2 regions of the Paenibacillus sp. J23TS9 genome follow, and region 2 is predicted to be linked to the other one. Evidence: riboswitches for the same ligand, from Rfam matches in the RefSeq annotation. Region 2 holds a riboswitch; the other holds the start of a gene.
What was found. Region 2 has a riboswitch for cyclic di-GMP ahead of KJS65_RS18320 (vWA domain-containing protein). Riboswitches for the same ligand answer to the same signal wherever they lie in the genome.
Positions count from the first base shown of each region.

Region 1: linked by a shared signal. The riboswitch ahead of KJS65_RS18790 (non-ribosomal peptide synthetase) and the one ahead of KJS65_RS18320 (vWA domain-containing protein) in region 2 are both predicted to bind cyclic di-GMP.

Region 1 is NZ_BOSG01000003.1:44,471-54,988, reverse strand. Features, by position in the region: gene KJS65_RS18825 (glycoside hydrolase family 38 N-terminal domain-containing protein) at 1-1,620, shown strand, start outside; gene KJS65_RS18820 (YhbD family protein) at 1,830-2,468, shown strand; gene KJS65_RS18815 (bactofilin) at 2,472-3,191, shown strand; gene KJS65_RS18810 (cytoplasmic protein) at 3,226-3,969, shown strand; gene KJS65_RS18805 (MDR family MFS transporter) at 3,994-5,520, shown strand; gene KJS65_RS18800 (hypothetical protein) at 5,620-5,775, shown strand; gene KJS65_RS18795 (4'-phosphopantetheinyl transferase family protein) at 5,807-6,529, shown strand; cyclic di-GMP riboswitch class I at 6,717-6,805, shown strand; gene KJS65_RS18790 (non-ribosomal peptide synthetase) at 6,907-10,518, shown strand, end outside.
Region 2 is NZ_BOSG01000002.1:634,917-645,434, reverse strand. Features, by position in the region: gene cspD (cold-shock protein CspD) at 243-443, shown strand; gene KJS65_RS18355 (cold-shock protein) at 529-741, shown strand; gene KJS65_RS18350 (PP2C family serine/threonine-protein phosphatase) at 931-1,788, shown strand; gene KJS65_RS18345 (PadR family transcriptional regulator) at 1,978-2,307, shown strand; gene KJS65_RS18340 (FtsW/RodA/SpoVE family cell cycle protein) at 2,304-3,626, shown strand; gene KJS65_RS18335 (GntR family transcriptional regulator) at 3,797-4,180, shown strand; gene KJS65_RS18330 (DUF5808 domain-containing protein) at 4,209-5,591, shown strand; gene KJS65_RS18325 (hypothetical protein) at 5,850-7,958, shown strand; cyclic di-GMP riboswitch class I at 8,249-8,335, shown strand; partial or broken gene KJS65_RS18320 (vWA domain-containing protein) at 8,405-10,518, shown strand, end outside.

The DNA.
Region 1 (10,518 bases), on a different contig from region 2:
CGGGAGCATGGGGACATGGTTCAGATCGAAATGTCCACGTTAAGCCTTTTTTTCAGCCACTTGAAGCAGCAAACCGTGGAAATCCCGGTGTATCGCGGCGATTGGCCGGATTGGTGGTCGGATGGTGTAACCTCTACGCCAATGCATACACAGATCTTCAAGGATGCCCAGCGTACGCTGCGGAAGGTCAAACGTCTTGATCCGCAGCAGCAGATTATCAGCCGGCAGGAGCTGTCGGACATCGAGCGGCAGCTTGTGATGTATGCGGAGCATACATGGGGATTCCATGCCTCTATCCATTCTCCTTGGGACTGGAATGTGCAAATGCTTGAAGTGCGCAAGCTGGCTTATGCAGCTAATGGAAGCCGGTTGGCACACGGGGCTTTGGACAAAGTGCGAAACGAACAAGGCGGTTCACTGCTTCGTCCCGGACGGGCTTTCCGTTACCGCGTGGTTAATACGGAGCCGCATGCATCCAGGCAATTCGCCGTGCTCGAATGGGATGGCTTTGAGAATGAACGTTTCAAGGACGGGCTAGAGGTTATTGACGAGGACAGCGGACAGGCGGTTCCGCATCAAGTTGGTAATCAGAGCGTTACGATTGAAGCGGAGCTGAACCCTGGGGAGCAGAAGCAGTATATTCTCCGGCCTGTGCAAACAACGAAGGCAAACACGACGAGTAATCTCAAGCTGGTCGGGGTAGATACGGTTTATGATATAGAGGATATTTATCCATCCGGAAGTAAGAAGGACGCCGTTTCGATTTCGGAGCATGGTGCCGAATCACCTTATGTGAAGATTCACTGGAGCGAAGAGGGGATCATATCCTGGGTCAACAAAGAAACCGGAGAAGAGCTCATTCGCAAGGATTGGAAGCATGGCGCGTTTACGCCTGTGTATGAACGTACCCCAGCGGTTGATTCGACAAATCCGGGCAGCCAGTATGCAGTGCGCAGCGGAATGGGCCGCAACAGAAAAGGGGTTAACGTGCAGCGCACTTCAGGACGGCTGGTGAAAGCCAAGGCTGTCTCAAACGGTCCATTGTTCGGGGTTGTGGAACTGCAATTCGAAACGCGCGGGATGAGCTATTATTCTGTGTTCCTCAAGCTGCATGCAACTTGCAGCAGAGTTGATTCAGCCGTCCGGTTGCACAAGGACAGTGTCTGGGAACCCGAAAATGTGTATATTTCCCTGCCGTTTACTTCTGGATCACCTGATGACGAAACATTGTGGCTGGATAAAGCCGGCGCTCCGGTTCGGCCATGGATTGATCAACTGCCGGGAACGCTGCTCGACTATACCTGCATTCAAGAGGGGTTGGCCTACGTAGGGACAAACGGTTCCCTCATGGTTGCTACACCGGATACGCCGCTTATTCAATTAGGATCCTTGGAATACGGAAAACGACTGCTCCATACCCAACAAGGCGAAGAGACGGAGCGCCATTTATATGTCTGGGCCATGAGCAACTACTGGGAAACGAATTTTAAAGCCACATTGGGCGGATTCTATGAATTCCGTTACGTCGTTCAATGGAGTGAGGGCATTCGTACAGCGCAGCAGGCAATCGGACAATGTCAGGCGACGAGCTCCGGATTCACGGTTTGGCGCATGAGCTGACTCATCATTTCATTCGTAAAAAGCATACCCATGCTGATTTTGCCGGCATATCACGTAAAACCACCCTTCATATTGAGCGGTGGTTTTTGCGTATTCTTTAAAACCTCCCCCCGATGGATATCAATTCCATAAAATAGAAAAATAAGTGAGTGTTTTTTATTTACAACGTAACAATGTTATGTTACATTAGTTTTCGAGGAGGCGGTGTCATGAACGAAGAGGATCTCATTTCGAAGAAAGAATTGCTGGAGCTGACAGGTATCTCCTACGGACAGCTGTACCGCTGGAAACGCAAAAATCTCATTCCTGAAGAGTGGTTTGTCCGTAAGTCTTCCTTTACAGGACAGGAAACCTTTTTTCCAAAGGATAAAATATTGCAGCGTATTGAACGAATCAAGAACATGAAGGATGGGTTGTCCCTGGATGAGCTGGCGGATGTGTTTTCACCAAGCTCGAATATACAATCTTTGTCACCTGAAAATATTGTCGAACGTAACATTGTTACGGTTTTGGCGATGGGATTGTTTGAAGAGGAACTCGGAAGCCAGGAGACGTTATCCTTTAATGATATTCTGACGGTCTATGTACTGCAGAAGCTGCTGCAAAGCGGTGAAATTACTCGGGAAGAAGGCAAAATGCTGATTACCGTCATGCGTGAGCATTATGGCACTTTAGCGGCAAAACCCTGCGAAGTGGTGTTAATCCGTAAAATGGGAGTTCCCCTGTTATTTTTGGCTGAATCGGCGGAACAGATTTATTTTGACAAGGATGTAAAATGGATTTTCCGGCTGCCCCTGGCCGCTTCAATGGAAGAATTAAAACTAAAGATCAATGAAACGGAGGCATGACAAATGGATACGAGATCAGATCTGCAAATGTCCGGCATTGGACGTTCGCAAGGTGGCAGCTATTCGCATGTTAGGCTTGATGGGATGTCAAAAATCAACGGGGATACGGACTGTATTTCGCTCGACAGCAACGGGACCATGACGATCGATGGCGCATTACAAAGCGAGTCTGTATCGATCAATGGAACGGCGAAGGTGGAAGGCGGGCTGAACACAAACCGGATGACCCTTGACGGGATGGTAACGATTAAGGAACATGCGGTTTGTAATGAACTGCTGACCGTAAACGGCCGCTTATCCATTGGCAGAGGGCTGGACGGAGAAAAGATAGAGATATTCGGCAGCTTGAAAACGAGAGATGATGTGCAGTGCGAAGTGTTGTCTGTTCATGGTGGATTCAGTATCGACGGGCTGCTGAATGCCGGTTTTATCGACATCAAGCTGAACATGCCATGCAGAGTGCAGGAAATAGGCGGAGAAAACATCACCGTCAGACGGTTGAAGAAGTTCAGTGTCATCGAGCAGTTCGTACCTGTACTCTCAGCCAAGCTGCAGGCACATACCATTGAAGGCGATGAAATCAATTTGGAATATACGGAAGCGGAAATCGTCCGGGGCAATGATATAAGGATCGGCAGGGGCTGTAAAATCGGACGCGTGGAGTACAAAAACCAACTGCTCCGGGATGACGATGCAAGCATCGGAGCCGTTCATCAAATATAGATTCAACAGTGTCTAAAAAGGAGGAAAGAAGCATATGGTGACAAACGGGAACTCAAAAGGAAGCCGCGGCGACATGAAAATAACGGGTAGCGGCAGTTCAAACGGCGGTTCTTTCAATAATATCAAGATCATGGGCGACGCTGTTATCAACGGTGATGCGGATTGTGAAATGTTCAAATGCATGGGGAGTTCGAAGGTAAATGGCTCGCTGTTTGCAGGCAGTGCCTCCAGCAACGGAGCGCTGAGTGTTTCAGAAAAAATGCATGGCGGAAGTGTAAAGGTGCAAGGAGAGCTGAAGATAGGGAATGACCTTTCAGCGGGTCATGTATCCATCAGCGGCGAGCTGGCTGTTGGCGGGCGGATGTCGGCAGAAAAGGCTAAAATCAGCGGTGAACTGCGGGTCAATGCAGATTGCCAAATGGAAGAAATAGTGGTTAGAGGAACGCTGGAGGTCAATGGCATGCTGAACGCAGAACAGGTGGATATGAAGATGTACGGACCAAGCCGCCTGCGCGAGCTCGTTGGGAGCCACATTATGGTGAAGAAGAGCATGAGTCTGCCGCTGATCGGCAAATTCGTTCCAGGCTCGGAAGGTTCGCTCACCGCGGAGACCATCGAAGGGGATACCATCGTGCTGGAAAATACCAAAGCAGCTGTTGTCCGCGGCAGAAGCGTTACGATTGGCAGCGGATGCCGGATTGGCCTTGTTGAATATAAGGATGAATTCAAGCAGGACAGTGGATCATCGGTTTCGCAATCGGCGAAAATTAGACTTTAAGGATAAGGAGGATGGGAGAGAGTCATGGCTGTAAAGAAGAATAGATTGGGCTTCATTGTTGCAGGGCTTCTGCTAGGCATTCTGATCGCGGCCATCGATAACACCATTGTGGCGACGGCGATGGGTACGATTATCGGAGATTTGGGAGGGCTCGACCAGTTTGTGTGGGTGACCTCCGCTTATATGGTTGCCGAAATGGCGGGGATGCCGATTTTTGGCAAGCTGTCCGATATGTATGGTAGAAAGAAATTTTTTATATTTGGTGTGGTCATGTTCCTGATCGGCTCCATGCTCTGCGGTACGGCACACAGCATCACCGAGCTTAGCATCTATCGTGCTATTCAGGGTATCGGAGGCGGTGCACTGATTCCAATCACCTTTACGATCATTTTTGACATATTTCCACCGGAGCTCCGGGGCAAGATGTCAGGTATGTTCGGAGCGGTATTTGGCGTAGCGAACCTGTTCGGCCCGCTGATGGGTGCCTATATTACAGATTATTGGCATTGGCGCTGGATATTCTACATCAATGTGCCGCTTGGTATTATTGCATTCCTGCTCGTCGTATTGTTTTACCGAGAATCACATGAGCATTCCCGTCAGAAAATCGACATTTGGGGTGCGGCCACATTGGTGGGCGCCGTGGTCAGCCTGATGTTCGCGCTGGAACTCGGTGGCAGTAAATATGCTTGGGATTCCCTCGTTATTCTCGGATTGTTTGCGGCTTTTGCTCTGCTGTTCATCATCTTCCTGCTTGTCGAGCGTAGGGTGGCGGAACCGATCATATCCTATGAAATGTTCCGTAAAAGATTATTCGCCGCCAGCAGCGCAGCCGCCTTGTTCTATGGTGCAGCGTTCATCACAGCAGCGGTATACATTCCGATATTTGTGCAGGGTGTCATGGGTGGTAGTGCGACTAACTCCGGATTAATACTACTTCCGCTTACGCTTAGTTCGGTTGTGGCTTCACAGGTGGGCGGCATGCTCTCCTCCAAAATGACGTTCCGCAGAATTATGATCTTTTCCGCCATCGTATTTCTGCTGGGGATGTTTCTGCTGACCACAATAACGCCAGAGACTTCAAGGCTTGTCCTTTCCTTCTACATGATGATTACCGGTTTTGGCATCGGGTTCTCCTTCTCTGTACTGAGCATGTCAGCCATTCAGGGCATGGAGCTGCGGCAGCGCGGATCCGCGAACTCGACGATTTCCTTCCTGCGTTCGTTAGGGATGACGGTGGGAATTACGATTTTCGGTATCATTCAGCGCAATGACTTCAAAGGCCAATTGACGGAAAAGCTGGGCGGAGCGGGTCAAAGCATGCCTGCGAGCGCCGATCCGCAGCAGCTGCTGTCACCCGAGACAAGGGCGCTTATCCCGCCGCAGGTGATGGAAAAGATCAGCGCAGCGCTGTCGATTTCGGTGGATCACGCTTTTTTCTGGGCGCTTATCCCGGTGTTCTTTGCTCTCGTGTCGGTATCCATGATGGGAGCCGGCCGCATGCAATTCTCCAAAGGCCCTACGGCTGCGCAGACGAAAAGCCAAGCGTAGCGGGGAGCAAGAAATCATACATTCGAAGAGCATATACGCATCAGAAGACATTTTTTAGGGTAATGCTGAATAAGTAGCGAATCAGGGAGGCTGATATTCATGAAAGTGATCATTACCCAAGAAGAAGCAGTGGAAAAGGGAATCTGGTCTGATGTGATGAAAATGTTCGGCGTGGATGATGAGGATGAAGTTTGGCCAAGCGAGGAGTATATTTTAACAGAGGAACAGGCCCGCCGGCTCCAATTGATTCCTTAACCATGACCGCTTTCATTCACAGACCAAGAGGGTGACTTCAATCGCAACGATTTATACTGTAAATTTGCAACATGGACATGACGAGCAGACATTCAGACATGTGCTTGAGTATTTACCGCAGGATGTCAGAAATAAAGTCGCCAGGTACAGGCAGGAACCAGATGCAAGACGAGAGATGGCTTCGGCTGTTCTAAAGCGGATTATTGCTTGCGAAATAAACGGAATCGAGCTGCGTGAAGCGGATTTTCTCAGGGATGGTTTCGGTAAACCATCCCTGAAGGGATTTCCGGACTTTCATTTTAACGTGTCGCATGCCATGGATTGGGTGGTTTGTGCTGTCAGCGCAGAGGGACCGATCGGTGTGGACATAGAGAAGATGGGCGAGGCAGAACCGGAGGTTGCCCAGCTTTGCTTTTCACCAAAAGAGCTTGCCGAATGGAATGAGCAGCCGGGAATTCTAAGGAATGAATTTTTCTATGAATTGTGGACGTTGAAAGAAAGCTACGCCAAGGCCATCGGAAAGGGGCTTTCTCTTGATTTTTCCTCTATTGAAAAGGTAAAAACAGGAGATTGCATTTACATATCACACCAAGGAGTTATCGACCCAGAGTTGTATCTAAGATCCATTTCATTCGACACCGATTATAAGTTAGCTGCCTGCCTGTCCATTGAAGATAGATACATAGATTTCCAAAACTATACCTTGGCTGAGATTATAAGCCGTTTTATGGAATTAATAGACAGAGAGCTGTAAAAATTCACGCAATGTTCATAGTCCTCATATCCTGTGAGGGCTCTCAACATTTAGGGATATAGACACTTTTATTTCTGCTTCAAGGTATAAAGATACCTGTACTTTAAGCATGATTATGGTATATATTAGTAATAGTTTTGGATAAGTATGACAATGTCGCTGGGTATCATGATTACTGCACTATGAAAACTTAAAGTGGTAAACCTCCTCGAAAGAGAGGGACACAAAGCTAAAGGGGCTCAAAGCGATTTATCGCCATGCCAGCCAGCTGCCGGATGATGTATTCGTTATTGAACTAACTCTACTCTCGGCAAGTAGGGTTTTTTTGTTTTTTCAGCCTTTTTTAGCAACTATGAACATGCAAAGGAAAGATGAAGATGTCGGTGTTAACAACGGAAAAATCTAATTTAGGGGAATGGAAATCGTATATCGAACAACTGGAAGAACGCACGATACTGCGCAGTCATTCCGGTAAGGCGCCCTTCCCGCTGCAAAAATTTGTTTATACATGGTCGAAGGAATTTCAGCGGATGCTTCAAAAGGGTTGCGAATCCGCGCGGATAGCTCCGGACACGCTGCTCAGTGCTGCCTGGAGCATGCTGCTCATTAAATATTTAAGAAGAGAAGAAATTGCCTTTGTTATGACCGGTTCCCCTGAAGAGGCGTATCCGTTGATCATGACGGCGAAGGGGGAGACAACACTCAAGCTGCTGCTGCAGCAAACAGCCTCCGCCGTAGATGGACACAAGCTCAAATCTGTGAATTTGCAAGAGATTTCTGATATATGCGGACTTGAAGGGTCATTACCTGTATGCAATACGGCAATCTGGACAGGCAATGAATTTGCGCGTGAAGAACTGCAGGGCAAGTTCGATGTATCCGTTTCGTATCACGGGAAAGACGGAAGCGGGCTTGAAGTTTTGTATGCGAATGATATCTTTTCGAGCGATTTTATCCGCCGCATGTGTATGCATTTGCAAAAAATCATGACGGAATGCCTGACCGTTCCGGGGGCCATGATCAGTGAGATCAGCCTGCTCTCTCGGGAAGAGGAGGATTTGCTGTCGGCTTGGAACCTTACGGAAGAACCTTTTGATCTGGACCGCACGATTCACGGGATGTTTGAGGAACAGGCGGAAAAGACGCCAAATCATACTGCGGTTGTATATAAAGAGGAATCTTTGACTTTTCGCGAACTGAATGACAAGGCAGATAGGCTCGCCCGTGTATTGGCTCGTAAAGGTGCCGGCCCGGAACGTATCATCGGCATCATCGCAACCCCTTCGATTGAGATGATCGTGGGTACTTTAGCGATATTGAAGACGGGTGCTGCTTATTTACCGATCGATCCGGCTTATCCGGCGGATCGTATTCTTTACATGCTCGAGGATAGCGGCACGAAGCTGCTTGTAACGGAGCCTAACGTAAAACTTGATGGGCAGATCCGTTTTAAAGGAGAAACCATTTGCGCAGCCCGGGCTTTGGCCTCCGGGAATCATAACGAAGCACAAGATGAAGGAGAGCAATTCGGCAATCCGTATGCTCTTGAAGCTCCAAAATCGAAGGATCTGGCCTATATTATATATACTTCAGGATCGACCGGACGGCCGAAAGGCGTGATGGTCGAGCATCGTACGCTCGTCAATCTATGTGCCTGGCACATCAAAGAATTCAAAGTGACTGACCAAGACCGGTCCACGAAATACGCGGGCTTCGGTTTTGACGCATCGGTGTGGGAAATGTTCCCGTACCTTGTTTCGGGCGCATCCATATATGTAATTCCAGAAGAGATCCGGCTTGATTCCGGGCAATTACATGCGTATTTCATTCAGAACGACATTACAATAAGCTTTTTGCCAACGCAATTTTGCGAGCACTTCATGACGTTGGATAATCCGTCACTGCGAATCCTGCTTACAGGCGGGGACAAGCTGAAGACGTTCAGAAAGCAAAACTACGAGCTGTATAATTGCTACGGTCCCACGGAGAACACTGTTGTCACGACCGCCTACAGAGTTACGAAGCTGGAGGAGAACATCCCGATCGGTTATCCGATTGATAACTCCCAGGTACACATTGTAGATGCTTACGGCCATCCGCAGCCTATCGGCATCGCCGGAGAATTATGTATTGCCGGTCAGGGGCTCGCACGCGGTTACTTGAATCAACCGGAGCTGACGAATGAGAAGTTTATTGTCACTGCGTTAGCTGGTGGTGGACGGATGTACCGGACGGGCGACTTGGCGAGATGGACAGAGGATGGTGTCATCGAGTTCCTCGGACGGATCGATCATCAGGTGAAAATCCGCGGGTTCCGGATCGAAATCGGTGAGATTGAACACCGGCTGCTGCAGCATCCCCATGTCTCTGAAGTCATTGTCGTTGATCTTGACGACGCCTCAGGTGCGAAATACTTATGTGCCTACGTGGTTGCAGACGAACCATTTTCCTATGATGAAATGAGTGCGTTTTTGTCGGAGAACTTACCGGATTACATGGTGCCGGCTAAGCTGGTACAGCTGATGGAGCTTCCGCTGACTGCCAACGGCAAAGTGGATCGGCGGGCGTTGCCTGCTCCTGCGGCGGCTTCGTATGATGAGCAGAATTACGAGGCTCCGGCAGGCGTTTGGGAAGAGGGAGTCGCTTCACTGTGGGAAGAAGTACTTGGATTAAATCGTATCGATGCTTGTGAATCGTTTTTTATGGCAGGCGGAGACTCACTGAAGATTGTCATTTTGCAAACCAAGTTGCAGCGGCGTTTTGGCGTTTCCGTTCCGGTTAACATTTTGTTCGGGCGCTCAACCGTTCGCGAGCAAGCCGAGTGGATTGAACAAGCCGCACAGAATCGGCAGTCCGAAGGTGAACTGGCTGTAACAGCCGAGCTTCAAGCGGCAGATGCCGACAAAATGGTGAGAAGGCCTGTCCAGGATCATTATCCGGTTGCTTCAGCCCAGCGGAGACTATATTTTATCGAACAAATGGATCAGATCGGTACGGCTTACAATGCACCGTTTGCCTTCCGTATTGAAGGCTCAGCGGATCCGCAGCGTCTTGAACAGGCGTTTCGTTCAATGATCGTAAGACATGATGCGTTCCGCACGTCATTCCACTGGGAGAACGACGAGATCATACAGCGGATCCACAAGCAGGTTCCGTTTGAGCTGAACGTGATGGCGGCACCGGAGGAAGGATTACATGATCTGCTCCACTCGCTTATCCTGCCTTTCGATCTCACGAAAGCACCGCTGCTCAGAGCGTGGCTCATTCGGTGTGGATCTGAGAATAGCTCTGTACTGCTGGTCGATTTCCATCATATAGCTGTAGACGGGGTATCGGCTAATGTCTTTTTCAATGAGCTGTCGAGGCTGTATCGCGGGGATACATTGGAGGATCTGCCGATCGGGTTTGCTGATTTTGCCGTTTGGCAGTCGGAAACTGCGGGAAGCAGCGGCGAAGAGCAAAGGGCCTACTGGGAGAAAACATTATCGGGAGAACTGCCGATACTGCAGCTTCCGGCGGATCTGGAACGTCCTGCCAAGCAAAGCTTTCAAGGCGAGACGGTGACCTTGCGGCTTGACGCAGGCGCTGCCGAGCAGCTGAAAAAATTTGCCGTTACTACGGCGACAACGCCGTTTATGGTGCTATTCGCCGGTTACCACGCGCTGCTATCCCGTTACACGAATCAAGAGGATGTCATTACGGGCGTTCCGCTTGCGGGTAGGATGCACGAAGAAGTACAGTCCATTATCGGTATGTTCGTCAATACCATGCCAGTACGCTGCTATCCGGAGAAACGCAAACCGTTTGCTCAACTGCTGCAGGAAGTGAAAGCTGCATTGCTGGATACTTTTGAGCATCAGAATTACGAATTGGAGGAGCTTGTCCGTTCCCTGAATATCCCGCGTGATCCAAGCCGTAACCTGCTGTTCGATACCTTGTTCGTCATGCAAAATACAGGCAAGCTTGAGCTTCAGCTTGAAGGTACAGCC
Region 2 (10,518 bases):
TAATCGGGAAATGCATCATAAGATAGTGGATAGATTTAAGCAAAAAAAAAATTTTTGAATTTACACCTCTTGGAAGTATCAATTCGTTTTGAACTGTGTTATAATAAAGATATTGAAATAGCGTCCTAACGGAATTCACATAACGTAGAGGGTTATTCACTTATTTAATAACCTTGTACGATATGTGATTTTTATTTAAGAATAAGAATGCCATATAATTTTAAAAAAGGTGGTAATTGTTAATGGAAACAGGCACAGTAAAATGGTTTAACGCAGAAAAAGGATTTGGCTTTATCGAAGTTGAAGGCGGAAGCGACGTATTCGTACACTTCAGCGCAATCGTTGGAGACGGCTACAAATCTTTGGACGAAGGCCAACGCGTAGAATTCAATATCGTACAAGGCAATCGCGGACCACAAGCCGAAAATGTCGTAAAGCTCTAATATAGAGCCTGGTGCCCCGAACAAGACTTGTTCGGGGCACTTTTATTGCCTTTAAAACCAATACTGGATAGAAAGAGGGATGCATATGTACAACTCACGAAAAAAACCATTAGAAGATCTGCCCACTGAATTAACCGAAATATGGTCTTGTTCGAATGAGAACTGCAAGGGATGGATGCGGGATAATTTCGCTTTCTCCGAGGCTCCTGTATGCCCTCAATGTCAGTCCAAAATGGTTAAAGAACAGAAAATGCTGACGGTGTTAACCAATACAAGCCCCAGCCAATCTAAAAAATAATATGCTGCAGACGGCGGCGAATTGTAGATTTGCTATACCGATTCGTCTCCACCATGAAAACCTGGTCCGCATGAGGACCAGGTTTTTTCTTTTTGGATTTTAAGTGCGGCATAAACGGGTCGTTCCGATTGGCTATTCGATCTTTCTTGTATATGCTACCATCAAAATGAGGCCGAAGGAGGGTTCAACATGGTGGTACATCATATTTCAATTCAAGGCACCGGAGAATGGAACGAAGACGCAGTTATCTTAAACGAGAATCAGCAGCTATATGGCGTCATTGATGGCGCGACTTCCCTCGTCCCATTCAGAGGGGCAAACCATGAAACTGGTGGACGACTTGCATCGCAGCTGCTTCAGCGTTATTTTGAACAGTTAACAAGTGAGGACTGCCGTGACCTGGAGACGTTGACGAATGAGGCGAATTTCCAGCTTGGAGAAGAAATGCGCGTGAGCGGTATCCGGATGGAAGATAAAGGTGAGCTATGGACGGCAGCGATTGCCATCGTCCGGATCACAGACCACCATATCGAATATGCGCAGGCAGGAGATTGCATGCTAATGGCGTTATACCGTGATGGCTCGGTTAGGACAATTACGCGTGATCATGTCTCCCATATCGGCGATGTTTCTATGACGACATGGAAACAGGGCATTGATTCAGGTATCCGCACCAAAGCAGCGCTATGGGAGAAGGTTCAGCCGCAATTACTCCGCAACAAGGATAAGATGAATACCGATGACGGATATTCCGTGCTGAATGGTCTGCCGGATGCGGAGAAGTATATCGAATACGGTAAAATCAATCGGATCCAGCTGGCCGGTTTGCTGCTCGTGACGGACGGGCTATTCTATCCGGAGGAATGGCCTAATACAGCGTCAGAGATGGGGAAGCTGGACGAAAAGCTTCTGCGACGCGTCGCCTCTGATGGTTTGGAAAATTATGCTCAGTGGCTTCTTGCCTTGGAGAAGGGCGATCCCGAATGCATCCGCTATCCCCGTTTTAAAATATCAGATGATAAATCAGGGGTGTGGATTACATTTTAATAGATAATGCTTAGCTCATGCCGGCAGAAAAAAAGGCGACCTCAAGGCTGAGGTTGCTTTGTTTATTTTCTACGGGCCTTCTACGGATTCTTAATATCGGTTCCTTGCTTAATGATCATACATCTTATATACTCATATACATAGTATTACGATGCATTGTAAATCTATGTATTTTTAAGGAGAACTATTATGGCAGTCAACAAGGAACTTCTGAAGGGCAGCACGGCTATTTTGCTGCTGACGGTATTGAATAGAAAAGAAATGTACGGTTATGAGCTGATTAAAGAGATTGAACGGAGCTCGGAAGGTGTTTTCTTGATGAGGGAAGGAACGTTATACCCCATTCTGCACACGCTGGAGGCCGAAGGATGGCTGGATGCATACTGGAGCACGCATGATGGACGTAAGCGCAAGTACTACCGGATTACCGACCAAGGCAGAAACCAGCTGAGCGAAAAGACAAAAGAGTGGGTGCAATTCAGGACGGCAGTGGATCGCGTCATAGGGGAGGGGATATGATGATCCAACCTGAACAACACGCAATGGTTACTGCATTTTTGGATAACGTGTGCAAGCATGTCCGTGCAAAGGAGCTGCATGCGGAAATCCGTGAAGAGCTTAGTTCCCATATTGCGGAGCGAATGGAGATTTTACTTGAGCAAGGAATGTCCGAGGAAGCAGCGGCAGCCGGAGCTGTAGGCCAGATGGGCGAACCAGTCATGATTGGCCGCAACCTTCACCAGGCGCATAAGCCGCGGATGGAATGGACGCTGTTTGCGATTGTGGGACTGCTCGGATTCATCGGCATTTTCGGCGCGTTTACGGTGCAGCAATCCGGTCTCGTACCTCATTTCAGGGATGTTCTTTTGGAGAAAAAGGTCGTGTATACCCTCATTGGGCTGGTCTTTCTCATGCTTTTTTATATTTTTGATTACCGGAAGCTGAAAAAATGCTCCAATGGAATCTTTTTTGGGACGCTTATGGTTATGGTTCTCACTCCCGCGGTAGCAAGTACCATCAATGGCAGCAAGGCATTTTTGTCTCTGGGGGCGTGGAGCGTCAACATGATGTTCGTTTCGATGTTGCTGCTCCTGTTAGCTCTGGCGGGGATGAAGCCGGCTAAAGAATGGCGCGGTGCGGAGCACCTGGTTCAGCTCGTATGCCGCGGCGTGCTTCCAGTCATATTGTTCAGCCAAGCGTCATCGTTGTTTTATGGGTTAATCTATTTGACGGGCTTCTTCCTGATCACTTGGAGAACGAAAAAGCATAAAGGGCAGTTCGCTTTATTGTCACTGCCTCTTGTGTCGATATTCATATTTACGCTTGCCCGGCAGGCGGGGCAGCTGTACCATCGGCTGAAGGCTTTCCTGTATCCGGTTGGGGATGATGGCTATCAGCTGATTCAAACCAAGGCGGCAATCCATGCGGCCGGATGGTTTGGCCAGGGGTTTGCGGCACCGAATGAAACACTGCCTTTCGTCTACAGCGATTCGTTATTTCCATACCTGATCTATTGCTTCGGCTGGAGTTTCGGCATGCTGGTGGTGGTTCTGAATCTCCTGTTGATGATCCGTTTCTGGAAGATGAAGGACCGCCTCCATGATGACTATGCGAAAAGATTGCTAATCGGCCTGATGACGATTTTCGGCATCCGTTTGATATGGCCTGTTCTGATGGCTTTCGGCGTCGTTCCGATCATTGGGGAGGGGCTGCCGTTCGTCGGCTATAGCGGGACAGCCCAAGTTTTTGATTATGCTGCGGTGGGGCTGCTGCTGTCCATCTATAGACGGAAAAATATGATCTCAAGAGAAACCGAAGGCATTGTGCAAGGACACTGACATTTCATGTCGGTGTCTTTTTTTTTGTTCATAAAATCAACGGTGTCCCAGCTAAACGAAGAAGTTATCGTGGATGATCCTCGACTTTAAGTATTATTTGTATTATGATAAATAATACTTAATGAATGAATGGATTCATGAATGAACGTGCAGGGGAGTGAAGAATTCGCATGGTTATTTCCTTACAATTGGACAGTGATACACCCCTTTATGAACAGCTGCGCAATCAGATTGTCATTGGTATTGCTACGGGTCAATTAGAACCACAAGAGAAGCTGCCAACGGTCCGCCAGCTGGCTGAGGAGCTCGGCATCAATACGATGACGGTCAATAAAACCTATTCGCTTTTAAAACAGGAAGGCTACATTGTGATCGACCGGCGGCATGGAGCGAAGGTAAGCCCGCAAGAGCATAATAATCCGAACCCTTCCCCGCAATTAGAGGAGAAGCTCCAGTTAATAATTGCGCAGGCGGCGATACAGGGTATCAATGAATCCCGATTTCAAGCGCTTTGTGCTCAGATTTTTTCGAAAATGACCTATCAGCACCCCTAAACTTAACTTTCTGGAATGAGGTGTCTTGGTGTTAACTGCCCTTTTATTATTTACAGCGATCATCTGTTACATTGCGATATTAGCTACCTACAAGCCGCAAGCAAAATATAAGAATGGGATGCTGTTTGCCGTGACCTTGCCCCCTGATGTCATGGATCATGCGGATATTCAGAGTGTGCAGGCGAGGTTTAATCATATATTTTCAAAGGCAAGCATCTGGATGGGGATAGGTCTCGTTCCATTTTTACTTCTTTACGCATGGATTCCATATCAAATTCTTTATTTTTTTGTGTGGTTATCTGTCTTCATGCTTGTGATGTTGATGCCGTTTCGGCGGGCATTTCGCGATACACTGGCTCTTAAACGTGAACATGAGTGGTTTGTTGGTAACAAGCGTGTTATCCTAAGCGATCTGCGTGTGGCCCATCTGAAAAATAAACGTTCGGCTTCCTTATGGCTTTACCTTATCCCGTTTGCTATGGCAATTGGTTTGCTGTTGTGGGCAATTCGTGTTGAAGATCAGCTTTGGGGTGTCACAACCGGCGGCTTGTTCCTTACGATTCTTTTCTTCTTCATTTCGCTCTATATGCGCAAAAACAAGGCAAAAGTATACAGTATGAATACCGATGTAAACTTAGTTTTAAATCAAGCAAGACGCAGAGCTTTGTCCTACTTATGGCTGTTTATGGCTATCGCTGAGAATATTCATTTTTTACTCGTGTACATCTTCCGTATGAACGAAAACGCAGGCATGGACGGCGTATGGATTGCAGCTATTGTGTTGTTTACCGCGATTCCCGTAGGCAGCATGTATTACGTTTATCGCAGAATCCAAACTCTGGAACAAGAGGTACTGGCACAGGACGGTAAAGTTATTTATACGGATGAAGATGAGTACTGGGCAAACGGCTTCACCTATCATAATCCTCATGACAAAAGTATTTTTGTGCCTAAACGCGTGGGAATGGGAGAGACCGTGAATACAGCGACCGGGGTTGGCAAATTGATCGTCTGGGGCATCATCGGTATTACAGCAGCGATCATCATCGGGGTCTCCTTTATGATGATCCGGTCAGAGATGACATCTCCTACGATTACGGTCACACCGGACCACAGAGTGGATATCAAATACCCGATGTACTCCTACGACTTTGGCATTAATGACATTCGGGAATTGTCGCTCGTAGATCATGTTCCTTCCGGTGCCAAGACGAACGGCGAAGCCACAGGCCAGTATTCACGGGGGCATTTTCGTTTGAAGGAAGTAGGGAAATCGAGATTGTATATTTTTAAAAATAATCCACCGTATATAAGGATTAAACTTGATAATGGGTATATTTTTTATAATGAAAAAGATCCGCTGAAGACGAAGCAGATTTTTGAGCAGCTGCAGAAGCAGTTAGGGGAGTAGCTGGGGAGCAAGGGATATATCCATTTAAAATGAGAAGGGACATCACAAGGGATGTCTCTTTTTGTTTATTGAAAACGTGGGATAGACTGGATTTCAGAAAGCTGGTGCAGTTGCATCACGTGTTTTTAGTTTTATAATACAGATAACTTGGTGTTGACTATATAAATTAACTAATCACTGGGAAGTAGAACGGGCTTGTCGTCAATTTTGATGCAAAGTTATAATGAGTACAAAAATGAGACTGGCAGCGGAGGAATTATGGAGCGAAAATCAAATCAACCTATGCCCTATGAAGACAAACGTTTTACCGGAAGGCTGAACGAGCTGGCAAAGCTGTCGCTTTGGATGCAGGATCAGGCAGCAGGGACACAGGTATTCTCCATTACGGGTATGGGGGGCATCGGCAAATCCTCCTTGATGTCTCGCATATCACAGATTGGAAAAAATGTAGGCTGCGTGTGCATTTGGCTCGATGGACGTTCATTTACGCCAACACCGGCATCTTTTTTGGGAAATTTATCAGCTGCCGCATCACTTGAGCAGTTGGGGTTTCCCTATGCTCATCCGCTGCAAATTTTGATAGAAGCCAGCCCGCTGAAGCGTGTAATGCTTTTCATAGATACTTTTGAGGAGCTCTCTTTGTTGGAGGGGTGGTTGCTTGACGCGTTTCTGCCCAAGCTTCCTGCTGCGGGAGTGGCCATCCTGCTTGCTTCCCGGCCGCGATTGCCTTTGACTTGGATCGCCCATCCGATATGGGGACCGAGAGTGACGGAATTCAAATTAGCTCACTTTACGGATAAAGAGATGTACGACTATATTGAGTCCTTTGGGGCATTTTCTGATGAAACCGTGGGTCAGTTGGTCCGGCATAGTGACGGTCATCCGCTTGCTTTGGCCCTATCGGTGGATGCAGCCATGAGGGATGCCTCCAGTGGACATGAAAACCAAATCATTTCGCAATCGATCAGTGCGCGTGTGCTGCATGAGGTAACCTCGCCGCTGCTGCAGCCCATGGTAGATGTGCTGACCGTTCTTCCTCAGGCTAACCAAGAGATGATATCCCGCTTACTCCATTTGCCGGTACCCGTACAGCAATTTCGGGAACTTGCCGGTTTATCATTCGTGCGTACGGTAGATGGTGGGCTGGCATTGCATGATGTTGCCCGAATGCATCTGCTGAGGGACTTTGGTCAGCGGGAACCGGAGCGGCTGCTGCAGCTGCAGTCCTCCGCGGCACAACTCCTCTATAGGAAGCTTCAGCAATCGGACCGCAAGGAACGCCAAAAGATTGCTTCCCAGATGTTAATACTAAGCAAGGATTTGCTTTCTCCCCACAGGGGGTATGCCGACTTCTCGGTCGAAGGGCTTCCCTCCTTGGAGCAGGCGGCAGCCTCAGACCTGCCGAAGCTGCATGAAATGCTGGGCGAATGGTGCAGCTATAGCATTGATCCGCATTCGTACGATGCTTATCATGAATTTTTAGACGAGATTATGGGTCGTTTCCCCGAAAGCATTGCAGTGGTACGTGACAGTCAGGGGCAGGCGGTGGGCATGTTTATTATCGTATTGGTCTACTATGAAACAGGCATGCTCCTTAAGCGTTATTTTCCACACGAACTGGCGGAATGCTTTAAGGAAGAGGAGTGGAGATGTGATCCCGACAAAGCAGATACCTATTATCCCGTTCTGACTACCGCTACGAATCAAATGCCCGGTTATACAAGGGAGGAACTCATCGGACTGCTGACATTGGATCGTTTGTCACTGCTGGGCGACGGCAGCCGCGCCATATTGATTGCCACCAATGATGTGCTGAAGCAGCAGCTGCAGGGAATTGGTTTTAAAATCCGGCCGACAGCAGCCCGCGCCTGCGATGTCACCTGGGCAAAAGCGGATATTATGGAGCTTGATTTCCGTGCAGAAAACTTTGGCGAGTGGGTCCTTTCCTTTTTTAAAGGAAGCGATGAGCGGAAGGCGATAACGAATGGGATGTTTCATACACTGAAGTCCAAAGAACAGGAACAGCATTTGAGAAAAATGCTTCTTTCGCTCCATGAACCGGTTGAGCTGGAGGATTATGCGAGCTGGTTTGCAGGGATCGGCAGCGGATTGGAGCTGCAGCGGTTTTTGCTTCATATGCTGCGATCCGTGGAGGAGCATGGTTTATCAGAAGAAAACCGGGCCATCCTGCACGCCGCTTATTGGCTCTATGCTGGGAATCCGGATGCTGCTGCGCTGGAATGCAGTATGAGCCGCGCCACCTTTTACCGGTATCTTAAAAAGGCGGTAGCTAATTTTGCACAAGTACTTTCAGCAAAGCTGGGGGAATGTCGTTCGGAGCATGAGGTTGATTACATGGAAGTCTAGCATTTATAGCTTCGCAATGATGAACGGGAAAAGAATGAGACTAAATTGAGACTGAAATAGAAGAAGCGCATGCTAGAATGTAGATGTCGAATTTGGAACATTCATCCCTGAAATGGTTGTAGTAGGAGGAACATCGAAGGAGATATAATGAATAAAATTCTGCATATTTGGGTAATTGACAATCAAATGCACTTGGTATATATTGGTCTAGGCCAATAGTTCTTATATACTATTTTAGGACTAGCAGCGCATAACGATATTTATCTTGTTCATCTGCAATTAACGACAATTTTATATTTTGGCACACTAATCGAAAGATTAGCTCGCAAAGCCCAGGAGTCTAAGAGTCTATGACTTATGATCGTCCGGCTGCAATTAACATCGTTAATGCAGCCGGGCATTTTTGCGTTCCAAGGGACAAAATTTAAAATTTCAAGGAGGACGAGATGAAGAAGCACAGATTACGGATTGGTTTCACATGGATGCTGATTGCGACAATTCTGACTGGATTTTTCCCGGGGATGACATCCATAAGTTCTGCAGCATCAGAACTGAAACCCGGTGAAACTCGTATTTCAAAGGTGAAGGAAGCAACGAATGTCAGTGATGAATGGAAGATCACACTCACGGTCGAAGGTAAAGACCTTGTAACAAGCAACAACGCCGACGTTGTTTTACTTATTGACAGGTCAAGTAGCATGAGTAATGAAGATCGGCTTACTAAGGCTAAAGATGCAGCAAAGACCTTCGTTGATAAACTGCTGGTCAAGGATTCTTCTTCCCAAATTGCTGTCATCTCCTTTGCTGGTTTAACCAAACAAGTTATAGGTTTTACAGGCTATAGTCCTGCCTCCAAGAATTTAAAGGATAACCAAAAATTAAAGGATGCTATTGGAAAGATCAGCCTCCCTGGTATGTTAGAAGATGGTGGAACCAACATTCAGGCCGGGCTTTACCAGGCTCATCAGCTGCTGAATAATAGCTCTGCAAAAAATAAAGTCATCATCCTTTTAAGCGATGGCGAGCCCACATACAGTTATAAAGGATCATCAGTAACCCCTTCTGTATCGTGGCCTTATGGTTCCCAGCATGATTTCGCTATCACGAATTTTAATTACAAGAGTGAAATAGGCTCTGGCTCAAGTTATAACCTCTCCAAATCGGATACGTACAGTATCGATATGGGGAATAAAAAAACAGTAAAAATAGCTGACAATGGAATCGGCACCATCTCCGAGGCCAAATTAGCAAAGGATGCTAATATCAATATTTTTTCCGTAGGTCTTAACGTCGGAAGCAACGAAAATGCTAAGTATGTATTAAACAACGTGAGCAACAGCGGCGGATACTATGAGGCAACGCCGAATAGCTTGAATGAAATTTATGAAGAGTTAGCACGTAAACTCAAATATGCCGCAACCAGCGCAGTCGTTGTGGATCCAATGGGCGATAAGTTCAACCTGAAGAAGGGGAATGATTCTCCTGTCAAAGGAAAGGATTACACCGTAACGCAGGGTGAACTGAGTTGGAATGAAGATACTGAAACCTTCACATGGAATATCGGAGATATCAAGGAAAATAACACGTACACATTGACGTATACTGTTAAGCTCGACCAGACAAAAGACCTTGATATGAACACAAATTATCCGACCAACAAAACAACAACACTTGATTATATCGACGTCAATGGTCAAAGTGTTCCCAAGAACTTCGTCGTGCCTGAAGTATCCATTGGCCAGGATTCGATTGCAATCAAGTCTTATCTTGTTAATGCAAATGGAGATCCGATTGATGCCAATGGCAGCGTAGTAAGTAAAGAGAAAGCTGTTTTTAACACATCAAACTTTACAAATCCGGGTTCACCGTTAAAGTTCAATGTTTCATACACGATCAACCCTCCCAACCATGAAAATGGCTATACTGTCAAAGCGGGAACGACTTCCGAAAAGGTGACCTTAAGGGTAGACAAGACATCTGAGCCCGTATGGTTTGCTTACACGAAGACCAGTCAAGTAGCTGTTCATCATGTATACAAGAATGGAAATAAAGAAGTTGAATTAAAGACATCTTCTCTGACGGGTAAAATCGGAGATACGGTTTCGATCGCGCCAGAAGCTGAGATTCTGTTTGAAGGTACTGCATACGTACCGACTACATCAGCTTATGATTATGAAGTTAAGGCAGAAAATGAAGTGCAAAAGGTTTACTATGAGCCGAAGCCCGTGGTAGACGAGTCGCGTATCATAACGATTCACCATGTGTATGCAGACGGTGAAGAAGAAAAGGTACTGGATACGACAACAGTGACAGGAAACGTAGGACAATTTGTCACGATCGAGCCAGAAACTGCAATTCAGTTCGAAGGTGTCACGTACGAACCAATTACAGAAGCATATGACTACGAAGTCCAAGCAGAAAATGACGTTCAAACAGTATTGTATGCACCGAAGCCCGTGGTAGACGAATCGCGTATCATAACGATTCACCATGTGTATGCAGACGGTGAAGAAGAAAAGGTACTGGATACGACAACAGTGACAGGAAACGTAGGACAATT